3 regions of the Kitasatospora sp. NA04385 genome follow, and region 3 is predicted to be linked to each of the others. Evidence: riboswitches for the same ligand, from Rfam matches in the RefSeq annotation. Region 3 holds a riboswitch; each other region holds the start of a gene.

Region 1 (5,055 bases), 1.0 Mb from region 3:
CCCGTTCAGGCCGCGGACGTTCAGGCCGCGGACGTTCAGGCCGCGGGCGGGGGGACGGAGACCACCATGGTGACCCGGCACGGCACCTCGCCGTCGTTGCGGTAGCCGTGGGCGGCGGCGGCCTCGTAGGAGGCGGTGGAACCGGCCGGGACGCGGTGGTCGCGGCCGTCCAGGACGAGGGTGAGGACGCCCTCGTCGACCCGGGCGATCTCGACGGTGCCGGGCGGGTGCGGGTCGGAGGCGTGCGACTCGCCGGGGTGCAGGTGCCAGGCCCACAGCTCCAGCGGGCCGGGGGCCTCGGCGCCGCCGAGCAGGGTGCCGCTGCCGCCGTCGGGGCCGTTCCACAGCCGGACGGCGTCCTCGGCGGGGACGATCCGGACGGCCGAGGCGGCGTCGTAGTCGAGCAGCCGGGCGATCGAGACGCCGAGCGCGTCGGCGAGCCGGACCACGGTGCCGATGCTGGGGTTGGTGCGGGCCTGTTCGATCTGGACCACCATGCCGCGGCTGACCCCGGAACGGGCGGCCAGGGCGTCCAGGGTGTGGCCGCGGTCGAGGCGCAGGCGCTTGAGGTTGCGGGCGAGGGCCTGGGTGACGAGATCGGCGTCCGGCACGGGCAGTCCAATATTCTGGTTGGGAGGGTGCAGCAGGTTGAACTATGCTGCGGCGGCATCGACAGATCCACCGACTGTACTGCGGGGTCCACCATGCTGTCCGCCGACCGGTTCCTCCGGTGAGCGCCGCGTTCGCGCTGCTCGCCAGCCTGCTCTGGGGCGTCGCCGACTACGGCGGCGGGGCGATCACCCGGCGGATGCCCGCGCTGACGGTGGTGGTGCTCTCGCAGACCGCCGCCGCCGCGGTGCTCGCGGTCGCGGTGACCGCCACCGGCGGCTGGCCGGGGGCCTCTCCCGCCCTCTGGTGCGCGGTGGCGGCGGGCGTGATCGGGCCGTTCGCCCTGCTGGCCTTCTACCGGGCGCTGGCGCTCGGGCCGATGGGCGTGGTGTCGCCGCTGGCCACCGTCGGCGTGCTGGTCCCGATCGGGGTCGGCCTGTTCCTCGGCGAGCGGCCGGGCGCCGTCCAGGGCCTGGGCATCGCGGTGGCCGTCGCCGGGGTCGCCCTGGCCGGCGGCCCGCGGCGCGGCGGGGCCGCGGTGCAGCCGCGGGCACTGGCGCTGACCCTGGGCGCGGCCTTCGCCTTCGGCGCGGTGCTGACCCTGGTCGCGCAGGCCAGCGGGGGCGGCGCCCTGCTGCTGACGCTGTGCGTGCAGCGGCTGACCAACGCGGTGGTCGGCGCCGGGATGCTGGCCGCCGCGGCCCGCCGCCGGCCGCTCGGGCTGCGGGCGGGTCTGCGCGAACTGCCCGCGCTGACCGCCGTCGGGGTCGCCGACGTGGCCGCGAACGGCCTGTACGCGGCCGCCTCGCACCTGGGCTCGGTGGCGGTGGCGGCCGTGCTGGCCTCGCTCTACCCGGTGGTCACCGCGCTGATGGCGCGCGGCCTGCTGAAGGAGCGGCTGCTGCGGGTGCAGGTGGTGGGCGCGGGCCTCGCGGTGGCCGGGACGCTGATCCTGGCCGCCGGCTGACGCACCGCCAGGACGCCCCCGTCAGGACGCCCCCGGCGGGGAGCCCGGGTCAGGACGCGCCCGCCCCCGCGAACGTCCGGGAGCGCCTGGCGATCCGCCAGTAGCCGATCGCGGCGGCCCAGACCACCACGAACAGGCCGACGATCACGAAGCCGACGTTGTCCAGGCTGAGCCCGGCGATCCAGCCGGTGACCGGGTCCGCCAGGTCGAACTTCTCGTGCAGCACCGCGACCAGTTCGACGGTGCCGATCACGAAGGCCACCGCGATCGACAGCCCGGTGATGGTCAGGTTGTAGTACACCTTGCGGACCGGGTGGGAGAACGCCCACTGGTAGGCGAAGTTCATGAACGTGCCGTCCAGGGTGTCGAACAGGCTCATCCCGGCGGCGAACAGCAGCGGCAGGCAGACCACCGCGTACCAGGGCAGCCCGGAGGCCGCGCCGGAGCCCGCCATCACCATCAGGGTGACCTCGGTGGCGGTGTCGAAGCCCAGGCCGAGCACCATGCCGACCGGGAACATCTGGCCGGGGCGGCTGATCGAGCGGGTGGCCCGGTTCAGCAGCCGGGCCAGCAGGCCGCGGGCGTTCAGCTGCTTCTCCAGCTCGGCCTCGTCGTACTGCCCGGCCCGCATCGCCCGGAACACCCGCCAGATGCCCAGCAGGGCCACCAGGTTGAGTGCCGCGATCAGGTAGAGGAAGGCGCCGGACGCGGTGGTGCCGATGGTGCCCAGCACCCGGTGGGTGGTGGACTCCTCGTCCATCAGGGTGCCCGCCAGGGCCGCCCCGCCGGCCACCAGGCCGGCCATCAGCACCACCATCGAGGAGTGGCCGAGGGCGAACCAGAAGCCCACCGAGACCGGGCGGCGGCCGTCCGCCATCAGCTTGCGGGTGGTGTTGTCGATCACCGCGATGTGGTCGGCGTCGAAGGCGTGCCGCATGCCCAGGGTGTAGGCGGTGACGCCCAGGCCGACGCCGAACACCTGGGTGCCGACCCGGTACCCGTGCGGCGCGACCAGGAACAGCAGCGTCCCGAACGCCACCGCGTGCAGGGCCAGGATGACCGCCATCAGACCGGCCGTGCGCAGGGTGTCCTCGCGCCGCCAGCGGAAGGCGGGCAGCGGGGAGCCCGGGGCGTTCCCGGGCAGGGTCGATTCGGACGCGGTCATCCGCGGATCACGCTCCAGCACCTCGTGGATCACTTCGTGAGATGCCGCGGCCGGTCTCCTGGCTGACGGGGTGTTGCGCGCCGGCTCCCGGCCTTCCCGGCCGCGGGCGGCCAGTGGCACGGGGTGGGAGCCGACGACTCCCCGATCACAGTGGCGAGGGCCGCTCCGGACTCCCGCGGCGGACGCTCCCGCGCCCGCCGCGGCGCACCGGCTTCCCGAGCACCACGGCCCGCCCACCGTAGGCCCGGCGCGGGCCCGGCGGCAAGGGCGCACCCGGGCCCGGGTGGCGCAGATCACGCCAGGTCAGCGCGGTCCTGACGGCCGCTCAGGCCATCCAGAAGAACACGCAGGTCATCCGCTTCTCCTCCAGCGCGGCGCCGTGGTAGGCGGTCGCGGTGTGGATCAGGTTGGCGGTGTAGAGCAGCAGCCGGTTGTAGCGGTGCGGGACGACCAGGTCCTCGGTGAAGGAGTCCGGCGGGACGAAGCGGGTGCCCAGCGCGTCCACCAGGTTGTCGTGCGGGGCGACCACGCTGTTGCCGCCGAGCCGGCCGCCGGGGAAGCTCTGCCGGTGGAAGCTGGTGCCGCAGTGCTTGGGGACCGCCGGGTTGAGGTACAGCACGGCGGCGTAGCGGCACAGCGAGCGCGAGTCGGTGTGCGGGCGCGGCTCGCACTCCCCCGCGCCGACCACCTGCACGCAGTTGTGGTTGAAGGTGCCGCCCGCGGCCTCGTCCAGCGCCCAGATCCGCTCGGCCCCGGTGGACCGGCGGACCAGGTCCTCGACGTGCGCGAGTTCGTCCGGCTCCAGCCCGGGCATCGCGCGCAGGCCGGGCCAGGACTCGGGGCGGTGCGGGTAGCCCTCGTCCCAGTCGGTGCGCGCCAGGTGCCGGGCGCGCACCGCGTCCGGGTCCGGCAGGACGTCGTCCAGCACCCAGTAGTCGCGTCCCCTGGTGGGCTTGCGGTACGGCAGGACCGGGAGCGCCGGGGTGGGGCGCGGGCCCTGGAACGGTTGCACGGGCATGGACCCGACAATAGGAGCGGCGCTTCGGGGCCTCGCCCAAGACGTGGTCAACCTTGCGTCAAGGCTTGCCCGGCGGCGGGCCGGCGGCCGCCCGGTGACGGAGCGTCAGGACCGCTGGCAGCGCGGGCACCAGAACAGGTTCCGGGCGGCCAGCTCCTCGGTGCGGACCGGGGTCGCGCAGACCAGGCAGGGCTGGTCGTGCCGCCGGTAGACGTACACCTCGCCGCCGTGGTCGTCCACCCGGGGCGGGCGGCCCATCGCCTCGGGGGTGTGCTCGGGGCGGACGGTGTCGATCCGGCCGGCGGCCACGCCGTCGCGCATCAGGGCGACCAGGTCCGTCCAGATCGCGTCCCACTCGGGGCGGGAGAGGTCGCGGCCGGGGCGGTGCGGGCTGATGCCGAGCCGGAACAGCACCTCGGCGCGGTACACGTTGCCGACGCCGGCCAGCACCTTCTGGTCCATCAGCAGGGCGGCGACCGTGCTGCCGCTGCGGGAGATCCGCCGCCAGGCCGCGTCGCCCGCGTCGCCCGGGCGCAGCGGGTCCGGCCCGAGGCGGCGGTGGACGGCGGCCTTCTCCTCGGGGGTGAGCAGTTCGCAGGCGGTCGGACCGCGCAGCTCGGCGTAGCCGGTGTCGTTCACCATCCGCAGCCGGACCTGGCCGACCGGGTCCGGGGCGGCCCCCGCGCCGAACCGGTACGTCCCGTACAGCCCCAGGTGCACGTGCAGCCACTGCTCGCCGAAGCCCAGGAACAGGTGCTTGCCGTGCGCCTGCGCCTCGTCCAGCACCCGCCCGTCGATCAGCGCGGCCCCCTCCGCGAAGCGGCCCTGCGGGCTGGACACCCGCACCGGGCGCCCCCCGAACAGCTCGTCGTGCCGCCCGGCCAGGCGGTGGATCACATGCCCCTCGGGCACCGGCGTCAGCTCCTCGATCGTGATGGTCGCGAGGAGTCCATTCTCCCAGGGCGCTCGGACAACCGGGACGGCCCGGCTCAGAGGGCGGTGGCGGCCTCGCACAGGGCGGCCAGCTCGGTCAGCGCCAGGGCGGTGAAGTCCTGGCCGGGGCGGGCGGTCCAGCGGGCGAGGGCGGTGCGCAGGGCGAGCAGGGTGAGTTCGGCGGTGAGGACGGCGGCCTGCTCGGGCACGCCGCGCTCGCGCAGGGCGCCGGTGAGGGCGGTGGCGAGGGCCTCCCGCTTGAGCAGTTCGCGCTCGGTCAGCTCGGGGTTGGCGGCGACCACCTGCTGGCGCTCGCGGACCGTCCCGTGGCGCTCGGCGGTGAAGGCCTGCGCGCCGGCGGCG
Region 2 (5,055 bases), 4.8 Mb from region 3:
GTAGTAGGTGGTCTTCAGACCGACCTTCCACGCGTAGGAGTACATCGAGGAGAGCTTGCCGATGGTCGGCGCGGCCATGAACAGGTTCAGCGACTGGCTCTGGTCGATGTACGGCTGGCGGGCGGCGGCCAGGTCGATCAGCGCGCGCTGCGGCAGCTCCCACGCGGTGCGGTACAGCGAACGGACCTCCTGCGGCAGCCAGTTGAACTCCTGGATGGAGCCGTTGGCGTCGCGCAGCGCGTCCCGGGTCTGCTGGTCCCAGACGCCGAGCTCCTTGAGCTCGCGCACCAGGTACGGGTTGACCTGGAGGAACTCGCCGGAGAGGGTCTCGCGCTTGAACAGGTTGGAGACCTGCGGCTCGATGCACTCGTAGACGCCGGCGATGGACGCGATGGTCGCGGTCGGGGCGATGGCGAGCAGCAGCGAGTTGCGCAGGCCCACCTCGGCGATCCGGGCGCGCAGCGCGTCCCAGCGCCCGGTCCACTGCGGGGTGGCCGCACCGAAGTGGTCGACGTGCAGCTGGCCGCGGGCGGCGCGGGTCTCGCCGTACGCCTCGTGCCGGCCGAACTTCTCGGCCAGGTCGGCGGAGCGCTCGTACGCGGTGAGCATGATGCGCTCGGCGATCAGGGTGGAGAGGGCGACCGCCTCGGCGGAGTCGAAGTCGATCCGCAGCTGGAAGAAGACGTCCTGCAGGCCCATCACGCCCAGGCCGACCGGGCGCCAGCGGGAGTTGGACGTCCCGGCCTCGGTGGTCGGGTAGAAGTTGATGTCGATCACGCGGTCGAGGAAGGTCACCGCGGTGCGGACGGTGGCGTCCAGGCGGTCCCAGTCCATCGCGTTCAGCAGGTCGGCGGCGGTGGCGCCGGGGGCGACGTGCGCGCCCAGGTTGACCGAGCCGAGGTTGCAGACCGCGGTCTCCGAGTCGTCGGTGACCTCCAGGATCTCGGTGCACAGGTTCGAGGAGTGCACCGTGCGGCCCGGCAGCGCGGTCTGGTTGGCGGCCCGGTTGGAGGCATCCTTGAAGGTCATCCAGCCGTTGCCGGTCTGCGCCAGGGTGCGCATCATCCGGGCGTACAGGGTCTGCGCGGGGATGGTGCGCACGGCCTTGCCCGCCAGTTCGGCCTTGACGTACGCGGCGTCGAACTCGGCGCCCCACAGGTCGACCAGCTCCGGCACGTCCGCCGGGGAGAACAGCGACCAGTCGGCGTTGGCGTTGACCCGGCGCATGAACTCGTCCGGGATCCAGTGCGCCAGGTTCAGGTTGTGGGTGCGCCGGGCCTCCTCGCCGGTGTTGTCGCGGAGCTCCAGGAACTCCTCGATGTCGGCGTGCCAGGTCTCCAGGTACACGCAGGCCGCGCCCTTGCGCCGGCCGCCCTGGTTGACCGCCGCCACGGAGGAGTCCAGGGTGCGCAGGAACGGCACGATGCCGTTGGACTGGCCGTTGGTGCCGCGGATCAGCGAGCCGCGCGAGCGGATCCGCGAGTAGGACAGGCCGATGCCGCCGGCGTGCTTGGACAGCCGGGCGATCTGCGCGTACCGGTTGTAGATCGAGTCCAGGTTGTCCAGCGGCGAGTCCAGCAGGTAGCAGGAGGACATCTGCGGGTGCCGGGTGCCGGAGTTGAACAGCGTCGGGGAGCTGGTCAGGTACTCCAGGCGGCTCATCAGGGTGTACAGCTCGGCGACCTCGCGCACCGACTCCTCGGAGGTTCCCACCGCCAGGCCCGCCGCCACGCGGAGCAGGAAGTGCTGCGGGGTCTCGACCACCTTGCGGGTGATCGGGTGGCGCAGCAGGTAGCGGGACTGCACGGTGCGCAGGCCGAAGTACTCGAAGCGGTCGTCGCCGGCCTCGTCGATCAGCGAGTCGAACAGGTCGGCGTGCTCGGCCACGAACGCGGCGGTGGCGTTGCCGATCAGGCCCTCGGCGTGGCCCACGGCCACCGAGGAGGAGAACGAGGTGACGTGCTGGGTGGCGGCCTCGTCGCGGATCTCCAGCGCCAGCAGGCGGGCGGCCAGCTTCGAGTACTGCGGGTCCTCGGCGATCATCGACGCGGCGGCCTCCACGGCCAGCCCGCGCAGCTCGGCGAAGTCCGAACCGGCGTGGCGGCCGCGCAGCGCGGCGGCGGCGACGTGGCCGGGGTCCACCTGGGGGAGGTCGGTGCTGCGGTCGGTGAGCAGCCGGAGCAGCGCCGCACCGGGATCGGTGAAGGCGTCGGCGGATCCCTGGGACGGCAGGGTGACTGAGGCGGCGACGGTCAAGGCGCACTCTCTCCTGTGGCGGCGGCGGACGTGGCTCTACGGGTGTCCGGCACCGCACGCGGCCAGGGGAGGGCAGCACGAAGGAACGAGAACGCGTTCCGGCGCGCCGAAGACCACCCCCGGTCCGCCCGCGAGACCGGACGGCAAAGCTGTGCTGCATGGCGTCTGCGGGGATGCCGTGTCGCACACCGTCGGCAGGTCCTCGGACTCCGCGGGCGTCGCTACAGCCCGCTCACCGTTGCGGGGCAGTCCCGGATTCTCACCGGATTCCCCTGCGTCGACAGCGAGAGTGAGCATACATGTAGTGGCGGCTGGAGCTGGAAGCACCAGATGTAGTAGCGCGTGTCGCGTCGGCGGCGCCGCGCGTAGACAACGAAAACCGCCCGCCGGAGCCCGACCCGGGCCCCGGCGAAGTCCGGTCGGAGCCCGGTCGAAGTCCGGTCGGAGCCCGGCGGCGGCATCGTCGGCAGGCGAAAGAGCGGTGAGGGGACCGGGGACTCCCGGGCCTCAGAACCGCATCGTGTAGACCAGCAGGTCGGTGCCGGGCGTCGGCGACCAGTCCCGCTCGGGGCTGCGGACGAAGCCCAGCGCGGCGTAGATCCGGTGCGCGGCGGTCATCGCCGGACGGGTGGAGAACGCCATCCCGGCCAGCCCGAGTTCCCGGCTGCGGCCGATCGCGGCCTCCACCAGCGCCCGGCCGACGCCGCGGCCGCGGGCCGCCGCGCCGACCGCGAGCATCCGGATCTCGCCCTCGGCGGGCCCGGCGACGTCCGCCCAGGCGGTGCCGCCGGGGGCGAAGGTCACGCAGCCGAGCACGGCTCCGGCGTCGTCGACGGCGACCAGGAGCTCGGCCTCCCGGCCGCGGCGGGCGGCGTCGCGCAGGAGCTCGACGTACGGCGAGTCGGGGCGGGTGTGGCCGTCGCCGACGAAGGCCTCGACGCTGACCTCCCCGGCTCCGGCGAGGTCGCGGTCGAGGGCGCGGCGGACGAGCGGGCGGACGGTCGGGGAGCGCATCCGGCCAGTGTGCCGGAACGGCCGCGGCGCGGGTCCGCCAGGTCCGGGTCGAACGGGTAGCCGGTCGGGCGGTGCGCGTTGTCGCGGCCGTGGCGGCCGTTGCGGTCCAGGTCGCGGCCGACCAGGACGCCGAGGAGTCCGAAACTGCCGATGAGGCCCAGCAGGGCGAGCGCGGTGGTCATGGCTCCACTGTCCCGCCGGGAGCGGGCCGGGACGAGTGGCAGGAACGCACCATTGCCACGAAATCCTGCCACTGCGATGCTGGGCGGATGCGGAAGCTGGAGAACGTCGCCGTCGTGGTGCTGGAGGAGATCCACCCCTTCGAACTGGGGGTGGCCTGCGAGGTGTTCGGCCTGGACCGGAGCGACTCCGGCCTGCCGGTCTACGACTTCGCCCTGGTCGGCGACCGGCCCGGGCCGATGCGCACCCACGCGGGCTTCACCCTCGACGTCCCGCACGGGCCCGAGCGGATCGCCGGGGCCGACCTGGTGATCGCCACCGCCACCGGCGTCCGCGAGCACTACCCCGAGGAGCTCTGCGCGGCGCTGCGGGCCGCCCACGACCGCGGCGCCCACCTGCTGTCGATCTGCTCCGGCAGCTTCCTGCTCGGCGCGGCCGGGCTGCTCGACGGCCGCCGCTGCACCACCCACTGGCGCTACGCCGCCCTGATGGCCGAGCGCTTCCCGCTGACCACCGTCGAACCCGACGTGCTGTACGTCGACGACCACCCCGTGATCACCTCGGCCGGCACCGCCGCGGGCATCGACGCCTGCCTGCACCTGGTCCGCAAGGTGCAGGGCGCCGAGGTGGCCCGGGAGATCGCCCGCCGGATGGTGGTCGCCCCGCACCGCGACGGCGGGCAGGCCCAGTTCATCAACCGCCCGCTGCCCGAGGCCGACGGCGAGTCGCTGGCCGGGGTGCTGGAGTGGATGCGCCACCACGTCGACCGGGAGACCGGCGTCGACCAGCTGGCCCGGCTCGCCCACATGTCGCCGCGCACCTTCGCCCGCCGCTTCCGCCAGGAGACCGGCACCACCCCGCACCGCTGGCTCACCGGCCAGCGGGTGCTGCTCGCCCAGCGCCTGCTGGAGTCCACCGGGCAGAGCGTGGACGAGGTCGCCGCCCGCTGCGGCTTCGGCAACGCCGCCGCGCTGCGGCACCACTTCGGCCGCCGGCTCGGCACCACCCCGCAGGCCTACCGGCGGGCGTTCGGCGGCCCGGCGCGGCCCGTCGAACCGGAGCCCGCGGGCTGAGGCGGCGGCGGGCAGTGGGGGACGGCGGGCAGCGGGCAGCCGGGGAGGGGCAGCCGGGGACGGCCGGGGCGGGGTCAGCCCGACAGGTGGCCGGTCTGGTTCCAGCCGGCCGGCCGCAGCCGCCCGTCGCGGGCCCGCCACACGCTGGTCGAGCAGTTCGCCACCGGGTCCAGTGCGAGCAGCTCCTGCTCGGGCAGCCGGTCCAGCACGTGCCGCAGCATCAGCACGGTGCAGTCGTGCGCCACCACCAGCACCGGCCGCCCCGCCTCCTCCTCGCCCAGGTCGCGCAGCAGGTCGCGCACCCGCAGCGCCACGTCCAGCCAGGACTCCCCGCCGGGCGGCCGGTAGTACAGCTCGCCCATCCGCCGCCGCCGCTCGGCCTCCGCCGGGTGGTCGCGCTCGATCGCCGCCTTGGTGAGCATCTCCAGCACGCCCAGCTCCCGGTCCCGCAGCCGCTCGTCGTAGCGCACCGCCAGCCCCACCGGGACGCCGCCCAGCCCGGACGCCTGGGCCAGCGCGATCCGGGCGGTCT
Region 3 (5,055 bases):
GCGGCCTCCGCGCTGCTGGCCGCCGGGCCGGTGCCGGGGGTGCTGACGGTCCGCTCCGGCGGCGCGGTTCACCGGGTGACGGTCACTCCGGCCGGTTGACGCACAGGTCGCGCAGCACCCCGATCGGCACCAGGTGGAAGGTCGCGCCGCCGCGCTCCAGCAGCACGGCCGCCTCGTCCAGCAGCGGCAGCGCGTCCGGCCCGCGGCCCTGGTCGATCAGGGTCTGTACCAGGTCGGTCAGCGCCCGGGCGAGGTTGTACGCCTCGCCGGTGCCCCGGAAGAACGCCACCGCCGTCTCGATCGAGGTCGCGGCCTCCGCGAACCGGCCCAGCCCGCGCAGCGCCCGCCCCCGGTGGCGGCCGAGCAGGGCGCGCGCCCGGGGCAGGTCGCCCTGCCCGCTGTCCGCGTCCCCGATGCCGTCGAGCAGTCCGACGGCCCGTTCGAAGCACTCCAGCGCGTCGGCGTAGCGCCACTGGCGCAGCCGCAGCAGGCCGAGCGTCTCGACGGCGGTGGCCTGTCCGCGCAGGTGGCCGTCCCGCTGCTCGGCGTCGGCGGCGAGCAGCAGGTGCTGCTCGGCCTCGTCGTACTCCTGCAACTCGGCGAGCGCGAAGGAGAGTTGGACGTGCATCCGGGCGGCCGTCCGGGCGCCGGTGCCCGGGGCGAGCGCGGCCCGGGCACCGGCCCGCAGCGCGGGCAGCAGTTCGTCGTGCCGCCCGGCCTTCAGCTGCAACGCCCACAGCGCCTCGACCAGTTGGCAGACCGTCCCGGGGGCGGCGAACTCCTCGGCGGCGGCCACCGCCTCGACCAGGTTGGGCAGTTCGGCGCCGAGCACGGCCAGCGCGGCGGCCTCGTCGGGGTACCCGTCGGGGCCGATCTCCGCGTACAGCGGCCCGAGGTGCCAGCGCTGCGGGAGCGCCGCGTGGTCGGCGCCGACGGCCAGCCGCAGGTGGTGCGCGACGGTGCGGTGCACGGCGGTGGCGCAGGCCGCGAGGCCGTCCTCGCGCACCGCCGCGGCCTCGGCGTGCCGGCGGACGGCCGGGCGGTAGCGGTACCGGCCGTCGAGCGCGGTCTCCAGCAGGGCGGCGGCGGCGAGTTCGTCGAGCGCCTCGGCCGCCTCCGCCTCGGCCAGCCCGGTGGCGGCAGCGGCGGCCCGGGCGTCGATCGCGGGCCAGGGCCGCAGTGCGCAACGCCGGTACACCAGCGCCGCGTTCGGGGCGAGCCGGGCGTAGCGGTCGGCGGTCGCGGCCTCCAGCGGATCGGCGCCCGGCCGGTCGGTGAGCGCCCGGGGGGCGAGGTCGCCCAGCACGGGGGCGGCGGCGCGCAGCGCGAACGGGGACCCGGCGCAGCGCTCCAGGACGCCGGGCAGGGCGGCCTTGGCGGCGGTGACGGCGTGCTTGCCCGCGAGGTCGGTGAGCAGGCGGCGGGCGTCCTTGTCGGCGAGCGGGCCGACGGCGACGTTCAGCGCGTCGAGGCCGGCCAGCGGGCGGCGGGCGGTGATCAGGGTGAGCACGCCGGGGGCGGCGGTGAGCAGCGGGCGGAGCTGGGCGGCGGAGTGGGCGTGGTCGAGGACGACCAGCAGGCGGCGGGTGGCGAGCAGCGCGGCGAACAGTTCGGCGCGGTCCTCGACGGTGGCGGGCAGGTGGTCGGCGGGGACGCCGAGCCGCCGCAGGAAGCGGCGCAGCACGGTCGTCGGGTCCAGCACGCCGCCCGGCCCGGCCGCGCGCAGGTCGGCGTACAGCTGGCCGTCGGGAAAGCGGTGCGCCTCGCGGGCGCCCCAGTGGATGGCCACCGCGCTGGTGCCGATGCCGTCCGGGCCGTGCAGCAGCACCTGGCGCGGGCTGCCGTCCGCCTTGCGCCCGGCCTCCTTGTCGAGTTCGGCGAGCGGCCCCTTGCGGTCGGTGAAGTACCGGGTGGAGGCGGGCAGCAGCCGCGGCACCGCGTCCGCCGGGCCCGGGGCGCCGCCGGCCAGGCCGCTCATCCAGGCGGCCAGCGCCCGGGCCTGCGCCGGGTCGTTGCGCGCCCCCTCGACCAGCAGCCGGGCGACGGCCTCCCGCTCCTCCGCCCCGGCCGGGGCGGCGACCTGGCGCCCGGTCACCCGCTGCGCGAGGTTCCCGACCGACTCCCACGCCCACTTCCCGGCCTCCCCCGCCACCGCCGAGCCGACCGCGCCCAGCACCCCCGTGACCGCCGTGACCGACAGCGGATCGATCATGCCCCGTACCCCCACAACCGTGCTCGGCCGACATCGCTGCCGCCTGCGTGCGCCACCTGACGAGCCCAACCGTAGCCTGCACGCCACGCTCCGTCAGCACGCGTCCTTCCGCTTCCTCCCGAAGACCCCGGAACGCGGGCTCCGCCGGGGTTCCCGCGCGGTCCCCTCCGGCACGGCGGACGTCCGGGGGGCGGCCCGGCCGCGAGCGCCCCCACTGCGCGCTCCGGCCCCTTGACCGCCCGTCGGGCCCCTTGGCCGCCCGTCGGGCTCCTTGACCGTTCGTCGGGCCCCTTGACCGTTCGTCGGCGTCGCCGCGATGATGGCCCGTCAGTTCAGCTGTACGCCAGGCGGTGGGGGAAGTCCGGTCGAATTCCGGCGCTGTCCCGCAACGGTAGGCCCATCCGCGCAGGTGGTGGGCGAGCCCGAATGCCCGTCGCCGGGTCTTCCGATACCTTCCACCCGTCGCGGACTGCGGGTCGGGGCTCCGGTGCCGCGCTCGTGCGCGCGGCGCTTCGGGCGTCCGGCCCCGCGGGTCCGGAGAGGCTGACCCGATGTCACTGCGCGCTCGCGCCGCCGTCCTGCTCGCCACGGCGGCCCTCGCCACCGCCCTGCTGCCCGCGGCCACCGCTGCGGCGGCGCCACCCGTCACCGTGCGCCCGGACGCGGCGGCCGCGGGCTGGCTGGCCGGTCAACTGGTGGGCGGCGACCACCTGGAGAGCAGTTTCGGCGGGGTCTCCTACCCCGACCAGGGGCTGACCGTCGACGCGGTGCTGGCGTTCGCCGCGGCCAAGGTCTCCGACGACGCGGCGGCCCGGGCCACCGCCTGGCTCGCCCAGCCGGCCAACCTGGCCGGGTACGCGGGTGACGGGGTCGGCGAGTCGTACGCCGGGGCCACCGCCAAGCTGGCGTTCGCCGCGCAGGTGCGCGGCGCGGACCCGGCCTCGTTCGGCGGGGTCGACCTGGTGGCGCGGCTGCGGGCCCTGCAGCAGCCGTCCGGGCGGTTCTCGGACGTCTCGCAGTGGGGCGACTACAGCAACAGCCTGGGCCAGTCGTACGCGCTGCTCGCGCTGGCCCGCACCCCCGGCGGGGCGCCGGCGACGGCGGTCGGCTACCTGGCGGGGGCGCAGTGCGCGGACGGCGGGTTCCCGGTCGCCTTCGCGCAGCCGGTCTGCACCTCCGACCCGGACGCGACGGCGCTGGCCGCGCAGGCGCTGGCGGCGACCGGCCGGGCGCCGCGGCGCGGGCCGGGCTGTCCTGGCTGGTGGCGCACCAGGGCGCGGACGGTTCGCTGGCGGCGGCCGGGGGGAGCGCGGGCAACGCGAACTCCACCGGGCTGGCCGCGCAGGCGCTGCTGACCGGGGGCCGTCCGGTGGCGGGGTTGCAGGCCCGGGCCTTCGTCCGCTCGCTCCAGGCGGGCTGCGGCGCACCGGCCGCCGACCGGGGCGCGGTCGCCTACGACGCGACCGGGCTGGACCCGGCCACCGCGCCCCGGGCCACCGCGCAGGCCGTCCTCGGGCTGTCGGGCGCACCGCTGGCGACCCTGAGCGCGCACGGCGCCCGCCCCGCCGCACCGGCCCCGGCCTGCGCGCACTGACCCCGGACCGCTGCGGCCACTCCCCCACGCACGTTCCCGTTCCGTCCGCCGAGGAGGCGTCCGATGTTCCGTACCACCGCGTTCCGCCGTCCGCTCGCCCCGCTGGCCGCCGCCGCGGCCCTGACCGCCGCGCTGCTGGGCGCGTCGACCGCGGCCGCGCCGCCCGCGCACGCGGCGGCGTGCAGCGGGACGACCGGTGTCACCGTCGTGGTGGACTTCACCGCGCTGGGCGGCACGATCCAGACCGGGTGCGCGCTCGGCGACCCGTCCAGCGGGCTGGCCGCGCTGACCGGCGCCGGGTTCTCCTACGCCTTCCACCCGCGGTTCCCGGGCTTCGTCTGCCAGATCAACGTGCTGCCGAACCCGTGCAACGGCGCGCCCGCGTCGGCGTACTGGTCGTACTGGCACGCCTCGCACGGCGGGGCGTGGAGCTACAGCAGCCTGGGCGCGGGCAGCTACGACCCGGCCCCGGGCGAGGTCGAAGGCTGGGCCTTCGGCGCGGGCTCCCAGCCGGGCATCACCGCCCCCTGACCCCGAGGCCGCTACTGGCGCTGTGACCGGAAACGTCCACCGGATCGGTGGATCGGCATCGGCGTGCCGGACACCGGCTGGACGGCCGCAACATCCAGCCGGTGTCCGAAGGTTCGGCGGCAGAACCGGTCAGAACCAGGAGGCCGTCCGAGGACGGGAGCCGCAGACTGCAACACATCGCACGCCACGGAACGGGCCGCCCGGTGCACTTCCGGCAGACGACGGCCCCATCCGCGACGTCGTCCACCGCTTCGACCAGACGGGCACGGCCGCCCCCGCGGGAGGCCGTCCCCACCACCTCAGCCCCGACAACGAGGGCTTCGCCGCACAGACGGCCACCACCCGGCTGGACCGCGAGACCCTGCGCACCCTGCCGGCCCGCCGCAGGACCACCTTCCAGAGCACTAGGACCCGGAAGAACTCCAACGACCCGACCTCGACCGCATCGAACATGTCCTGGAACACCTCCCTGACCGGGTGTTCGCCTTCACCGACCGCACCGGGCCACCCTGCACTCCACGCGGGCGCGGGGGAGCAAGCCTAGGCTTGATCCCACCCGAGGGGCAGCGCGGGACCATCCCCGCTCGCTCGGGAGGACGTGAACAGCATGACCAGCGGCAGCGAGGCGTCTTGCTGTCGCCGTACTCCTCCGCGTGCTCCATGAAGTACAGAGTTGCGTGCACCGGTGTTGTGGGGCTGCGAAGGGGCTCGGTCGGAG

The links. A riboswitch is a leader RNA that binds a small molecule or an ion and turns the genes downstream of it on or off. The one in region 3 is predicted to bind cobalamin.
Region 1: it holds a riboswitch for cobalamin, as region 3 does, so the genes downstream of both, HUT16_RS05700 (HoxN/HupN/NixA family nickel/cobalt transporter) here and HUT16_RS01285 (hypothetical protein) in region 3, are expected to answer to the same signal.
Region 2: it holds a riboswitch for cobalamin, as region 3 does, so the genes downstream of both, HUT16_RS22670 (ribonucleoside-diphosphate reductase subunit alpha) here and HUT16_RS01285 (hypothetical protein) in region 3, are expected to answer to the same signal.

The regions. Positions count from the first base shown of each region.
Region 1 covers NZ_CP054919.1:1,336,212-1,341,266, forward strand. The annotation lists gene HUT16_RS05690 (XRE family transcriptional regulator) at 36-611, opposite strand; gene HUT16_RS05695 (DMT family transporter) at 731-1,576, shown strand; gene HUT16_RS05700 (HoxN/HupN/NixA family nickel/cobalt transporter) at 1,626-2,741, opposite strand; cobalamin riboswitch at 2,772-2,983, opposite strand; gene HUT16_RS05705 (DUF6445 family protein) at 3,067-3,759, opposite strand; gene HUT16_RS05710 (Fpg/Nei family DNA glycosylase) at 3,865-4,671, opposite strand; gene HUT16_RS05715 (helix-turn-helix domain-containing protein) at 4,749-5,055, opposite strand, start outside.
Region 2 covers NZ_CP054919.1:5,055,713-5,060,767, forward strand. The annotation lists gene HUT16_RS22670 (ribonucleoside-diphosphate reductase subunit alpha) at 1-2,256, opposite strand, end outside; cobalamin riboswitch at 2,432-2,570, opposite strand; gene HUT16_RS22675 (GNAT family N-acetyltransferase) at 2,764-3,270, opposite strand; gene HUT16_RS22680 (GlxA family transcriptional regulator) at 3,540-4,523, shown strand; gene HUT16_RS22685 (histidine phosphatase family protein) at 4,598-5,055, opposite strand, start outside.
Region 3 covers NZ_CP054919.1:298,029-303,083, forward strand. The annotation lists gene HUT16_RS01275 (hypothetical protein) at 1-99, shown strand, start outside; gene HUT16_RS01280 (tetratricopeptide repeat protein) at 83-2,212, opposite strand; cobalamin riboswitch at 2,544-2,665, shown strand; gene HUT16_RS01285 (hypothetical protein) at 2,764-3,567, shown strand; gene HUT16_RS37310 (hypothetical protein) at 3,582-3,806, shown strand; gene HUT16_RS01290 (hypothetical protein) at 3,870-4,337, shown strand.